One region of the Bacillus altaicus genome, then DNA from elsewhere that is predicted to be linked to it. Evidence: riboswitches for the same ligand, from Rfam matches in the RefSeq annotation. Region 1 holds a riboswitch; each other region holds the start of a gene.
The links. Region 1 has a riboswitch for S-adenosylmethionine ahead of ACE38F_RS00565 (peptide ABC transporter substrate-binding protein). Riboswitches for the same ligand answer to the same signal wherever they lie in the genome.

Region 1 (3,551 bases):
ACATCGAAGAAATTATTGTTTCCAACCGAAGCAACAGAGAAAAACTAACGCAATTACAAACTCAATATGATCTATCGATTACAACTGATTGGAAGCAGCATATTAAATCTGTAGATACAATCGTTTTAGCAATGCCGCCTGTCGCACATGAACAGCTATTAGCGGATCTATCCCCTCTTCTAACTAATCAATTTGTCGTGACAGTTGCTGCCGGAATCGGACCATCTTATCTAGAAGAAAGGCTTCCCCAAGGGACACCTGTTGCTTGGATTATGCCAAATACAGCTGCTGAAATCGGAAAGTCTATCTCCTTATATACGACGGGACATTCTGTAGATGAAACACATCAAGAAACGTTACAACTTCTTTTAAAGGGTATCGGTACCTCACAGTTTTGTACCGAAGAAGAAGTTCACCAACTTACCGCAGTTACTGGTAGTGCACCTGCTTTTCTCTATCACTTTGCTGAAGGTTTAATTGAAGCAACGAAAAGCTATGGTATTGATGAGGAAACAGCAAAACACCTTGTCATTCAAATGATTGCTGGCTCTGCCGCTATGCTTCAGCAAAATCAGGATCCAGCTATGCTCCGCGAACAAGTAACAACACCAGGAGGTTCAACGGCTGAAGGCTTAAAAGTTCTATATGAAAATAATTTTTCAGAAGTCATTCAACAAGCAGTGGAAGCAACCAATAAAAAAGCTAGGGGGAATTAATATGACTTTAACAAGTTTAAACGACTATACAACATTACATAACGGCGTAAAAATGCCTTGGTTCGGCTTAGGTGTTTTTAAAGTAGAAGATGGTACAGAAGTAATTGATTCTGTAAAAGCAGCTATAAAAAATGGATACCGTAGTATCGATACTGCTGCGATATATAAAAACGAAGAAGGCGTTGGACAGGCAATTCAAGAATCTGGTATTCCTCGTAAAGAGTTGTTCATCACTTCAAAAGTGTGGAATAGTGATCAAGGTTACGAGTCAACATTGCAAGCATTTGAAACTACATTAGAAAAATTAGGTCTAGAATATTTAGATCTATACTTAGTACATTGGCCTGTAAAAGGAAAATACAATGAATCATGGAAAGCTTTAGAGCAGCTTTATAAAGATGGTCGTGTTCGTGCTATCGGTGTGAGTAATTTCCACATTCACCACTTACAAGACGTATTTGAAATTGCTGAAATCAAGCCAATGGTCAACCAAGTGGAATACCACCCTCGCTTAGCACAAGAAGAATTACATGCTTTCTGTAAAGAACATAACATCCAGCTTGAGGCTTGGTCACCATTAATGCAAGGGCAGCTACTGGATAATCCAACACTACAAGAAATTGCTGCAAAACATAATAAATCAACTGCACAAGTTATTTTACGTTGGGATCTGCAAAATGAAGTTGTAACAATCCCTAAGTCTATTAAAGAACACCGCATTATTGAAAATGCGAACATCTTCGACTTTGAATTAAGCTCGGAGGATATGAAAGCAATTCAAGCTTTAAATGAAAATCATCGCGTTGGTCCAGATCCAGATAACTTTAACTTCTAGTAGGGAAACCACTGCCATATGCAGTGGTTTTTTTATTTTAAATAAAACTGAAAATTTAAACTATATTCCATTTGATTGACACTTCATTATCTAAGGTGTAAGATTTTGAATTATCAAAGAAACGCAAAAATTAATAAAATTCATTTACTCATTGTATCAAGAGAGGTGGAGGGACTGGCCCTTTGAAACCTCGGCAACAGGTTCATTTTGAATACTGTGCCACTTCCTGCAAGCTTTATGCTTGAAAGATAGAATGAGGGACTTCGTTTATATACGGGTGCATAACTTGTACGTAAAAATCCCTCTTTCTCAATACGAAAAGAGGGATTTTTGTTTTTCATTCCCTCATCATCATCCAATCTTATTAACTATTTAGGAGGAAAATCAAATGAAAAAGAAGTTTGTACCCGGTATTGCATCAGTTGTAGGAGTAAGTATTTTATTAGCTGGTTGCGGTAGTTATAAAAACGAAGCAAGCGGAGCAAATGCAAAAGATGAGGCACCTAGTAAGCAAGTTTTAAACTTATCTTCACCTACTGAGATTCGAACAATGGATACGGCTCGTGCTACAGATACTGATTCTGGTCAAGTAATGAGAAACGTATTTGAAGGTTTATACAATCTTGGCGAAGGTAATAAACCTGTTCCTGGCGCTGCAAAATCTCATGAAGTGAGTGGCGATAAAACGAAATACACATTCCATTTACGAGATTCAAAATGGTCGAACGGCACACCTGTAACAGCGAAAGATTTTGTCTTCGCTTGGCAAAGAGCTGTTGATCCAGCAACAGCCTCTGAATATGCTTTTTTATTCTTTGATATTAAAAACGCTAAAAAAATTAATAGTAAAGAGCTTCCAGCCGATCAACTTGGTGTAAAAGCAGTTGATGACCATACGTTTGAAGTAGAATTAGAGCGTCCTGTTCCGTATTTTATTAGCTTAACGGCGTTCCCAACATTTCTACCAATCAACGAGGAATTCTTTAAAGCACAAGGTGATAAGTACGCTTTAGAAGATAATAAAATCTTATACAACGGAGCTTTCACACTAAACGATTGGAAGCATGAACAAAGCTTTAAATTTAAGAAAAACCCTACCTATTGGGATAAAGATAATGTCAAACTCGAAGAAATCAATTTCAACGTTGTAAAAGAGAAATCAACGGAAGTAAATTTATTTGAATCAAAACAATTAGACCGTATAAAATTAACGTCTGATTTCGTTGATAAGTATAAAAAAGATGGGAACTTTAAAGAACGTCCAAATGTAGGCGTACAATTTTTACGTATGAACCAACAAAACAAAGTACTTCAAAATGTCTCTGCACGCCAAGCGATTGCTCAGACAATTGACCGAAAATCCTTTGTAAATACGTTATTAAACGATGGCTCTACACCAGCTAATAGTCTCGTTCCAAAAAACTTTGCAAAAGGACCTGACGGAACAGACTTCCGTACTGCAAACGGCGATTTAACAAAAATCGATACAAAATCTGCACAAGAATTATGGAAAAAGGCAAAACAAGAACTTGGATCTGAAAAAATCACATTAGAATTATTAACCAGTGATGGTGACCTTGAAAAGAAAACTGGTGAATTCTTAAAAGGACAACTAGAAAAAAATTTAGACGGCTTAACAGTAAATATAAAACCTCAACCGCGTAAGCAGCAAGTTTCACTCTTATTAAAAGGTGACTACGAAATTGGAATTGACGGTTGGAGTCCTGACTTTGCTGATCCAATTACATTCCTTGAACTATTTACGACGAATAACCCTTACAACTTAGATCATTACTCTAATAAAGAGTTTAATGACACAATTGAAAAAGTTAAAACTACCTTGGCTGGTGATGAAAAAGCTCGCTGGGAAGCGTTACTAGCATCAGAAAAAATATTATTTAAGGACTCTGTTATCGCTCCTCTTTACCAAAAAGGAGAATCTTATTTAGAGCGTTCTTATGTAAAAGGAATTGTGCAAGTTGACTTTGCAGGCCAGTTAA
Region 2 (3,551 bases), 1.4 Mb from region 1:
CGTAATACCCGGTACTTCAAAATGAAGAAAATCTGCATTCCGCTTACTTACTAACGGCATAATTCCAATAAAGATGGGTTGTTCCAAATGCTTTGTCGCTTCATATACTTCTTTAATTAAAGCTACATCATAAATTGGCTGAGTTAAGAAATATTCTGCTCCAGCATCAATTTTTCGTTCCATTCGCTTTACCGCTGCTTTTAAATGCCTTACATGAGGATTGAATGCCCCTCCGACAGAAAATCTTGTTGCCGGACCAATTGATTTCCCTAAAATAGAGCGACCGTCGTTCATCTCTTTAATCATTTTAATTAGCTCTATAGATGACAAATCATATACAGAAGTTGCACCTGGAAAATCACCAACGCGCGCTGGATCACCAGTTAAAGCTAGCACTTCCTCCATACCTAATGCTGATAATCCAAGCAAGTGAGACTGTAGTCCAATGACGTTATGGTCTCTACACGTTAAGTGCGTCAATACTGGAATATCATGCTTCGTTAATAATGCACCCATAGCCATATTCGAAACGCGAGGAGATGCTAATGAATTATCTGCTAGGGTAATAGCATCCGCTCCAGCCCTTTTCAGTGCTCTTGCCCCTTCAAAAAATCGCTGCGTGTCTAACGTTTTCGGTGGATCTAATTCCACTACAACTGTCGTTTGTTTCTTTGCCTTTTCTGCGAGAGTGACATGAGCTCTCGAACGCTTCTCCTGTGTATGGACCACTTTAGGCCTTTGAATCGTCTCCTTTGCTATTACAGGTGCAACATTTGCGATAGCACGTTTCATTCCTTCAATATGTTCCGGGGTAGTACCACAACAACCACCTAATAAACGAATACCTTGTTCAATAAAGTTTGGTGTCATCTCTTCAAAATACGCTGGACTTCCCTCATATACGTAACGCCCTTCCACATAATTCGGGAGACCTGCATTCGGATATGCTGATAAATAGCCATTTTGAGGAATCGATATCATCTTGAAAGCTTCCGTCATATGAAGTGGCCCTAGTTGACAGTTCAATCCAACAACATTGGCACCGTAATCCAAAAGCTGTTTTAATACTTCATTGACATCATTCCCATTTTGAGTCGTACCTGCCTCATGTAACGCTAACTGAGCAACAATCGGAATATTCGTTTGTTTACGCAATACTTTAACGGCATGCAATAATTCAAATTCATCATAAAAAGTTTCTAATAGTAATCCATCAACCTGTTCTTCTAGTAAAGCACCTGCCTGCTCAAGTAACATAAATTCTCGCTCTATATCAGTCGTTGTAACAGCACCAATATGTTTCATACCTCCAATTGTCCCTAAAATTGCATTCCGCTCTGTTACTGATGCTTTCGCAATATTCACTGCCGCTTTATTAATTTGGACAACTTGATTTTCTAGACCATACATGCGGAGTTTCGCTTCATTCGCACCATACGTATTCGTTTGAATAACATCCGCTCCAGCAGCTACATATTGTTTATGGATCGATATAATTAAGTCCGGATCAGACAAATTCAATTCTTCAAAACTACTTTGTAAACCATGTGAATGTAATAACGTTCCAACCGCACCATCACCTATTACAATTCCTTTTGATAATAAATCTAGTAATTTCACGAATCTCCCTCATTTCTATCAATATAAAAACCCCCTCTTCACTTTGAAGAGGGGGACATAATTGTTCCTCCTCTTATTATGCAAAACACACGTTTTGCAGGTTTTAGCACCGTTTCAAACATTTAGTTTGAAGGTTGCTGGGTTTCACAGGGCCTTTCCCTCCACCGCTCTCAATAAGAGTTTGTCTTTATTATTTTATTTATGTAGCTAAAAGGAAATACGTTCCCCTTTTAACAATGTTTGTTAATTTTTTATAAATTTAGCATGCACTAAAATAAAAGTCAATGACACTTGCGGAAAAATAAAAATTATTTAAAATAAAGTTGCAATTCAATTATCTTTTGTTGTAAAGTTAAAAACATAATAAAAATTTCATACGCACATTCTTATCTAGAGAGGTAGAGGGACTGGCCCTATGACGCCTCAGCAACCATTAACATTCATTCGTTAATAAGGTGCTAATTCCAGCAAATTGTTAAAGATTTGACAGATGAGAAGAAGACTCTATTCAATCCGAAAGCCTTCTTCTTAGAAGGCTTTTTTTATTTTCACTTAGTCGTTCACTTTAAAAAGGGGGAATTTTCACATGTCAACAATCGAAACAAAACTAGCACAAATCGGGAACCGTAGCGAAGCTACAACAGGAACTGTTAATCCACCTGTTTATTTCTCAACTGCTTATCGTCACGAAGGAATTGGTAAATCTACTGGCTTTGACTATTCAAGAACTGGAAATCCGACTCGCGGTCTTTTAGAACAGGCAATTGCAGACTTAGAAAGCGGTGAACAAGGGTATGCCTGTAGTTCAGGAATGGCGGCTGTTCTCCTTGTCCTTTCACTATTCCGTTCCGGAGATGAGCTTATCGTATCCGAAGACTTATACGGAGGAACATATCGTCTATTTTCCGAACATGAAGACAAGTGGAATATTCGATGTAGATACGTAGATACACAATCTATTAAACAAATTGAGCAAGCAATCACATCTCAAACGAAGGCTATTTTCATAGAAACACCGACTAATCCATTAATGCAAGTAACTGATATCGTAAGTGTAGCAAGTGTAGCGAAAAGGCACGGACTACTTCTTATTGTAGATAACACGTTCTATACACCTTATATACAGCAACCATTAACAGAAGGTGCAAACATCGTCCTTCATAGCGCAACTAAATATTTAGGCGGACATAACGATGTACTAAGCGGACTTGTCGTTGCGAAAGGGAAATCTCTTTGCGAGGAGCTTGCTCATTATCATAATGCCTCTGGTGCTGTCTTAAGCCCGTTTGATTCATGGCTATTAATTCGAGGGATGAAAACTTTAGCACTCCGCATGAAACAGCATGAAGAAAATGCTCATGCAATTGTTGCTTATTTAAATGATGAAGATGGTGTGACAGATGTATTTTATCCAGGAAGAGGTGGTATGATTTCATTTCGCCTTCAAGATGAAACTTGGATTAATCCTTTCTTACAATCTTTATCCTTAATTACATTTGCTGAAAGTCTTGGCGGCGTCGAAAGTTTAATGACTTATCCAGCAACGCAAACTCATGCCGATATTCCAGAAGATATTCGAACAGCACGCGGTGTGTGTAATCGTCTTCTCCGTTTTTCAGTCGGCATCGAAAATAGCAATGATTTAATTCAAGACTTAAAGCAAGCAATTAAACTTGTAAAAGAAGGTGTAAAAATATGAGCTATTCCATAGATACGCTTTTACTGCATAATCAATACAAGCATGACTCACACACAGGAGCTGTTAACGTTCCCATCTATAACACATCAACATTTCATCAGTTCGATGTAGATGCTTTCGGAAAGTATGACTATAGTAGATCTGGAAATCCAACACGTGAAGCTCTTGAAGATATCATTGCTTTATTAGAAGGCGGGACAAAAGGATTTGCCTTTGCATCAGGCATTGCAGC
Region 3 (3,551 bases), 140 kb from region 1:
TTGCAAATAATACAGAATACGGTTTAACAGGAGCAGTTCTTTCTAACAACCGTGACCATATTGAAAAAGCACGTGAAGACTTCCACGTTGGTAACTTATACTTCAACCGTGGATGTACTGGTGCAATCGTAGGTTACCAACCATTCGGTGGCTTTAACATGTCTGGTACAGACTCTAAAGCTGGTGGCCCTGACTACTTAGCACTTCATATGCAAGCAAAAACTACTTCTGAAACTTTATAAGAAATAGTAAAAGAGATCTTCACAGTTTGTGAAGATCTCTTTTTTTGAGAAATTCTCTATATATAGAAGCTAGTTAATTTAAATCGAGAAATAGTTACCAAATATTACTATGTATTCTTTAGAATTAGTTAAACCCTATTAATATCGGGATAAACATGAAAATAGAAACAAAACAGCGAGAAAAATTGACTTATTAGTCATATTTTTTAGTATTCATTTTGAGGATTTCCTGTATAATACAATTTGAAAGAAAATCTATGGTTTGACAAGAGAACACTCCTTTCGGTTTTGCTAACTGAAAGGGGTGTTTTTTTAGGTCGCTAAAAACTCTTCTGTACTCATTATATTTGCGTATACTCCATTTAAACTCGCCAAAATTGTATTATGAATATAAACAGCTGGTATAGTAGCATTCTTAAATGAAAGATCTTTTGTAGCACAAGCATCGTGTATTACGGTACAGTGAAGGCCAAAATCAAAAGCAGCCCTTACCGTAGCATCAATACACATATGGGTCATCATCCCGCAGATTACGACGTGCTCAATTCCTGAACGTTGTAATCGTTCTAGAAGATCAGTTTCTCGGAAGCTATTTGGATAATGTTTAAGGATAACGGATTCCTCTCTAAGTGGACGGACATTTTCGTGAATATGGACACCTTCTGTATTGGGTAGGAAAAAAGTAGCACTATCCTTTATAGCTACATGTTGGATATGAAAAATAGGTTCGTTTCTAATTCTAAAATGTTGTAGTAGCTGATCAGCATATTCACTTGCTTCTACGGGATTACGTAATTCCATCTTGCCATTTGGAAAATAATCATTTTGAATATCGACGAGCAAAAGGGCTGTTTTCATATATTTATCTTCCTCCGAATTCATATTGAAATACTGTTATTCAATTAGTAGAGAAGATTCTCCTCTTTAAAAGTATGAGTGAGGAGGATGTTACATAACTATAAAAATTACTATTGTATTGTGATTTTTTTATTTGAAAATTTTAATAGAGGAATAATTAATATTTTTCTAAAAAATATATTGACTCTTATTATTCTGAGTTCTATAATGAGAATTAATTAAACGACAATTAAATCGATACACTCTTATCCAGAGAGGTGGAGGGACTGGCCCTACGATACCTCAGCAACGGGTTTTTTAATACCGTGCTAACTCCAGCAAGCTTAAAGTAGGCTTGGAAGATGAGAAGATGTGAACGAGTACATATAAGTGCTCTCCTTCTTATCTTTTACAAGTGATAAGAAGGAGAGCACTTTTTATTTTACCTCGAAAGCTCTACTTCAAGTTTTACAGCATATAGGAGGGAAGAAAATGATTTCTTTTAACAATGTAAGTAAAGTATATGAATCAGGTGGGCAATCTGTTCATGCGGTGGAGGATGTAACGCTGTCAGTTGAAAAGGGCGAAATTTTTGGCATTATCGGATTTAGTGGTGCTGGAAAGAGTACGTTATTACGTTTAGTAAATATGTTAGAACGACCAACTGCAGGAACAATTTCAATAGACGATAAAGATATTACATCATTATCGGCGAAAGAGTTACGGAAACTAAGACAAAGAATTGGGATGATTTTTCAAAGCTTTAATCTATTTAATTCAAGAACAGTGTTTGGGAACATTGCTTATCCATTAAGGTTAGCGAAATTGCCGAAGAATGAGATAAAAGAAAGAGTGAATGAACTACTAAAGTTTGTTGGTTTAGAAGATAAAGCGAACTATTATCCAGAACAGTTATCAGGTGGACAAAAGCAGCGCGTTGGGATTGCAAGAGCACTTGCGACATCACCGGATATTCTCATATGTGATGAGGCAACATCAGCTTTAGATCCGGAAACAACAACAGAAATTTTAAATTTATTAAAGAAAGTAAATAGAGAGTACAATTTAACGATTCTACTTATTACACATGAAATGCACGTTGTGAAAGAAATTTGTCACCGTGTAGCTGTTATGGAAAAAGGAAAAGTAATTGAAGAAGGAAAACTGTTTGACGTTTTCACACAACCAAAAACAAAGACAACTCAAAATTTTGTACGCTCTGTTATTAATGATCACTTACCAGAAAGTGTTCTAGCGAAAATTCAAAACGGAGGTCAGATTTATCGCCTGACTTTTACTGGGGAAGAGACAGGGCAGCCTGTACTATCATATATTGCGAAAAACTATAACGTCGATGTAAATGTTCTTTACGGAAATATTATTGAACTCCAAAATGTGCTATTTGGAAATCTTCTTGTAGAACTACAAGGTGAACAGAAAGAAATTCAAAAAGCATTACAACATCTAAGACTGCAAGTGCAGCTGAAGGAGGTAGAAGCTCATGCGAGTTGATTGGAGTATATTTTGGCCTCGCATATTAGATGCGACGGGGGATACCCTCTTAATGGTAATTGTAACCCTTATATTCGCTACAATTCTTGGTATACCTCTAGGTTTGCTTTTATATGTAACGAGAAAAGGAAACTTTTTAGAAAATAAATGGGTCTTTTCTATTCTTAATATCATAATTAATACAATTCGTCCGGTTCCATTCATTATCTTTTTAGTAGCTTTAAGCCCACTAACAAGAAGTGTTATTGGAACAACGATTGGAACAGCGGCAGCAATCTTCCCAATGACGTTAGTTGCATCAATTGGTATTGCTAGAATGGTTGAAACAAATCTTGTTTCTGTTCCGAAAGGGGTAATTGAAGCAGCGCAAGCAATGGGTGCTTCACCAATTAGAATTGTTTTTGAAATCCTCGTGCCAGAAGCGTTAGCACCATTAATCTTAGGTGTAACGTTTATGACAGTTGGTTTAATTGAATTTTCAGCAGTTGCTGGGCTTGTCGGTGGTGGCGGTCTTGGTGACTTAGCGATGACATATGGTTATCAACGTTTTGATACGTCAGTGATGTTCGTAACGGTTGTTTTACTTATCATTCTCGTACAGATAGCTCAAAATTTAGGGAACTACTTTGCGAAAGTCTTTTTACGCAGATCATAAAAGGAAGAGGGGAAAAGAAAATGAAGAAAATTTTAGCATTTGCATTATCAGCGATCGTAGGAATTACAGCCTTAAGCGGCTGCTCAGGTGGAGACACAGGTGCAGGAGCTAAAGAGAAAGTAGTTCGCATTGGTGTAACTGGAACGGATGGAAACGCTTGGGAAATTGTAAAGGAAAAAGCTGAAAAAGAAGGGATTAAAGTTAAACTGATTGAGTTCTCTGATTATACAACGCCAAATAAAGCGTTAGCTGATGGAGATATTGAACTAAACTCATTCCAGCACATTGCTTTCTTAGAGCAATTT
Region 4 (3,551 bases), 2.3 Mb from region 1:
CGATATTTGGTAATATATTAGAATTTAAAATACTATCCGGTGAACCAATGGCAATAACTTCTCCCTCATCTATTAAAATAATTTTATCTAAATCAAGGTTTAAAATTTCTTCTATTCGATGTTCAATAATTACAATTGTTTTATTATATTTCTCATGTATATTTTTAATGAGTTCTATTGTATTCAAGCTACATGCAGGATCTAAATTAGCTAACGGTTCATCAAATAATAATATATCTGCATTTATCGTTAGCAGACCTGCAAGAGAGACTGTCTGTTTTTGACCTCCTGATAATTCATGTGGACTTTGTGTATGAAAGTCCTGCATGTTTACCTTTTTTAAAGAATCCGTAACAAGCTTTTTCATTTTTATTTGATTTACACAATCATTTTCTAATGCAAATGCTACATCCTCTTCGACAGTAAGGCCTATAAATTGTGAATCTTGATCTTGTAATATTGTCCCTACGTGTTTACTCTGTTCAAAAACACTACCTTTTCTCGGATCCTTTCCAGCTATTAAAATGTTACCGGTACTTATCCCTTCGTAAGAAAATGGGATTAGCCCATTTATACAATGAGCTAATGTTGACTTACCTGAACCACTTCGTCCAGCGATAAGTACCTTTTCCCCAGGATATATTTGAAATGTAATATCTTTTAAAGTAGGCTGCGTGGCATGCCTATATTGAAAGGTAAATTGTTCAAAAGAAATAATTGGTTGCATGTATTCATCCCTACTTTTCAATTTTTAAATGTGTATGTTTCTTATTTGATTTCGCTAGACCGATCGTGATTGGTAAGCCAAGAACTAAAAATACGATAACGTCTGCAATTGTTGCGCCTAGTACCTGTATAACTATTTTGTCAAACGGTTCTCCCATCACAATAATATCGAATGCTCCAGCAAATATAATAGCAATGACAATACCAATTAACCCTGCAATTGCAAAACAAGAAATATCACGGTTATTATACGTTCCATGTTTTACACTAAAACCAACTCTTTTTTGTATGAGTCCCATTGCAAAACCAATAATACCTGAACTAATAACCCATCCCCACCAAATACCCCAACCAGCGATCGTATCTGTAACGGTATGACCGATGAGTCCTATTAAAAGTCCTGCTACCGGACCAAATAACGCTCCAAAAACTGTTAAAATAGCCAATGCGGGTTTAATAAATGTATTCGGTGCGATTGAAAATCCCCAAAGCCCTAATACCCCGTATAAAGCTGCTCCAATTCCAATAGCTACTACTAGCTTTGTCGTTAATTTGTTCATTACAATTCCCCTCTCGTATTATTCAACTTTTAATACTCTATATTTATTTTGAAAATGAATTATGCATCGACACTTCCTTTCTATACAACAAAAAATGACCTCTTAAATAAGAGGTCATTTTCTTTCACGTACAAGAATCCCCTTATCTTTCAAAAGACACATAGTGTCCTCTGCGGAATTAGCACCTTCCTATGTGATTACATAGGGGTTGCTGAGGTTTCATAGGGCCGTTCCCTCTACCTCTCTGGATAAGTATGTATTTGTAATCTGTATTATGGCACTAACAATAAATAATTTCAATACTTTTCTTACTATTTTTATTTTTCGATAAATAGTTCATTTAAATCATTGTATTCTTATCGGAATTATGAAATAATAAATTCAAAATTGTTACGGGAGGAATGCATGATGAAAGTAATTGGCTTAATTGGCGGACTAAGTTGGGAATCAACATCGTTGTACTATAAACACATTAATACACTTACTCTCTCTAAATATGATCAAAATGCGAAGCTTGTTTTATATAGCATGGACTTTGGGGAGGTAACTACATTATTGCAAAACCATCAATATGAAGAAGTGAAAAATGAATTAGTCACAGTAGCAAAAAAGGTGGAAGGCTCTGGAGCTGAATGTTTACTGATGTGTTCCAATACTGTACATCTATTTGCTGAAGAAGTAGAAAAGGCAATATCAATACCGCTCCTCCATATTGGAGATGTAAGTGCTAAAAAAGTAATAGAATATAATATTAATTGTATCGGACTTTTAGGAACAAAACAAACGATGGAACAAGACTTCTATAAATCAAGACTAGCAAATTACAACATTGAGACAATTATCCCAAATGAAGAAGATAGAACTTTCATCCATCATGTCATTTTACAAGAACTCAGTAGAGGGATTATTTTAGAAACATCAAAAGAAAGGCTATTACAAATCACAAATAAATTAATAAAAAACGGCGCTGAAGGAATACTACTTGGCTGTACAGAAATTCCTTTGCTCATTTCACAAAGAGATCTATCGGTTCCTGTTTTTGATACTGCTTATATACATGCGAATACAGCTGTACAATTTGCGGATAACAATTTAAAAGTGAAACTTTAATCAGCCCTCACCAATCGGATTTTCACGAGCAGTTGATCTCCCACCTAACTTCTTTGCTTTACAGCTGAATTTTGAGGCGGGAGTTTTACTGCCCCAAATAGCGGGATAAATAATTATCAAGCATCAAAATAAAAAAAGGCATCTACAAAAGTAGATGCCTAGCTGTGATAAGGAGTGTTCAGTGAGGTAAGGTACAAGCTTTTTTGCTTGTCCTATGCTATCAATATATGCATTTATATATAAAAGGTGAATACTTAATAGAATACTCTTGAACTAAATTACTTTATTCTTTTTATTTGATCAAATGGATAATAAACTATTTCTACTTTACCATTCATCCATAAGTTCGGGGTGTATTTAAAAACGTCTCTATTCCATTTAAATACTAGAGATGTTTCATGTGTTTTAACCCTCTGTTGAATTATCTACTATTGTAGCCTCACCATTTAATCGCTTATTTTTCAATTCGAAATAGGCATCTAAAACATCTTTTCCAATATCAGAGTTAATACCCGACTTATCATTTATAACCCATGGCACAACAACTGAAAATGCTACTTCTGGATCATCATATGGCGCATATCCTGCTAATGTTAAATTATAGCATTCTCTACGATCACCTTTTTCATTTCTCCCAATATCACTTTCTCCACCGTATACGGTCTGTGCAGTTCCAGTTTTGCCAGCTGGTTTATATGGTGCTTTTTGGAACGCCCTTACCCCCGTTCCATCACCTTCTTGGAATACTCTTCTAAATCCTTCTTTTACTTGATTGATATATTCTTCTTTCATATCAATTCTATTTAAAACAACGGGTTCTATGGCATGCACCACTTTACCGATTTCATCCTTTTGAACGGTTTGTTCTCTAATCTCTTGAACAATTTGTGGTTTCATTCGATAACCGCCGTTTGCGATAGTCGAAATATACTGTACAAGCTGAAGTGGTGTATACGTATCATACTGACCAATCGAATAGTCTAGTAAGAAACCAGGTTGATTATCTTTTTTACCAATTTGTCCAGCTGTTTCATTCGGTAAATCGATGCCTGTTGGAACACCTAATCCAAATTGCCTGAAATAATACCTCATTTTATCAAAGTATTCCTGTTTAATATTTAATGAACTATTTTTCACATAATCCACACCTGCAAT

Region 2: it holds a riboswitch for S-adenosylmethionine, as region 1 does, so the genes downstream of both, ACE38F_RS07670 (bifunctional homocysteine S-methyltransferase/methylenetetrahydrofolate reductase) here and ACE38F_RS00565 (peptide ABC transporter substrate-binding protein) in region 1, are expected to answer to the same signal.
Region 3: it holds a riboswitch for S-adenosylmethionine, as region 1 does, so the genes downstream of both, ACE38F_RS26185 (methionine ABC transporter ATP-binding protein) here and ACE38F_RS00565 (peptide ABC transporter substrate-binding protein) in region 1, are expected to answer to the same signal.
Region 4: it holds a riboswitch for S-adenosylmethionine, as region 1 does, so the genes downstream of both, ACE38F_RS15145 (ECF-type riboflavin transporter substrate-binding protein) here and ACE38F_RS00565 (peptide ABC transporter substrate-binding protein) in region 1, are expected to answer to the same signal.

Annotation. Positions count from the first base shown of each region.
Region 1 covers NZ_CM143394.1:108,637-112,187, forward strand. The annotation lists gene proC (pyrroline-5-carboxylate reductase) at 1-716, shown strand, start outside; gene ACE38F_RS00560 (aldo/keto reductase) at 718-1,551, shown strand; SAM riboswitch class I at 1,702-1,806, shown strand; gene ACE38F_RS00565 (peptide ABC transporter substrate-binding protein) at 1,940-3,551, shown strand, end outside.
Region 2 covers NZ_CM143394.1:1,462,574-1,466,124, reverse strand. The annotation lists gene ACE38F_RS07670 (bifunctional homocysteine S-methyltransferase/methylenetetrahydrofolate reductase) at 1-1,620, opposite strand, end outside; SAM riboswitch class I at 1,691-1,800, opposite strand; SAM riboswitch class I at 2,004-2,117, shown strand; gene metI (cystathionine gamma-synthase/O-acetylhomoserine thiolyase) at 2,207-3,319, shown strand; gene metC (cystathionine beta-lyase) at 3,316-3,551, shown strand, end outside.
Region 3 covers NZ_CM143394.1:5,088,223-5,091,773, reverse strand. The annotation lists gene pruA (L-glutamate gamma-semialdehyde dehydrogenase) at 1-242, shown strand, start outside; gene ACE38F_RS26190 (cysteine hydrolase family protein) at 555-1,100, opposite strand; SAM riboswitch class I at 1,343-1,448, shown strand; gene ACE38F_RS26185 (methionine ABC transporter ATP-binding protein) at 1,572-2,591, shown strand; gene ACE38F_RS26180 (methionine ABC transporter permease) at 2,581-3,246, shown strand; gene ACE38F_RS26175 (MetQ/NlpA family ABC transporter substrate-binding protein) at 3,267-3,551, shown strand, end outside.
Region 4 covers NZ_CM143394.1:2,889,376-2,892,926, reverse strand. The annotation lists gene ACE38F_RS15150 (ABC transporter ATP-binding protein) at 1-727, opposite strand, end outside; gene ACE38F_RS15145 (ECF-type riboflavin transporter substrate-binding protein) at 738-1,286, opposite strand; SAM riboswitch class I at 1,426-1,541, opposite strand; gene ACE38F_RS15140 (aspartate/glutamate racemase family protein) at 1,692-2,396, shown strand; gene ACE38F_RS15135 (peptidoglycan D,D-transpeptidase FtsI family protein) at 2,802-3,551, opposite strand, start outside.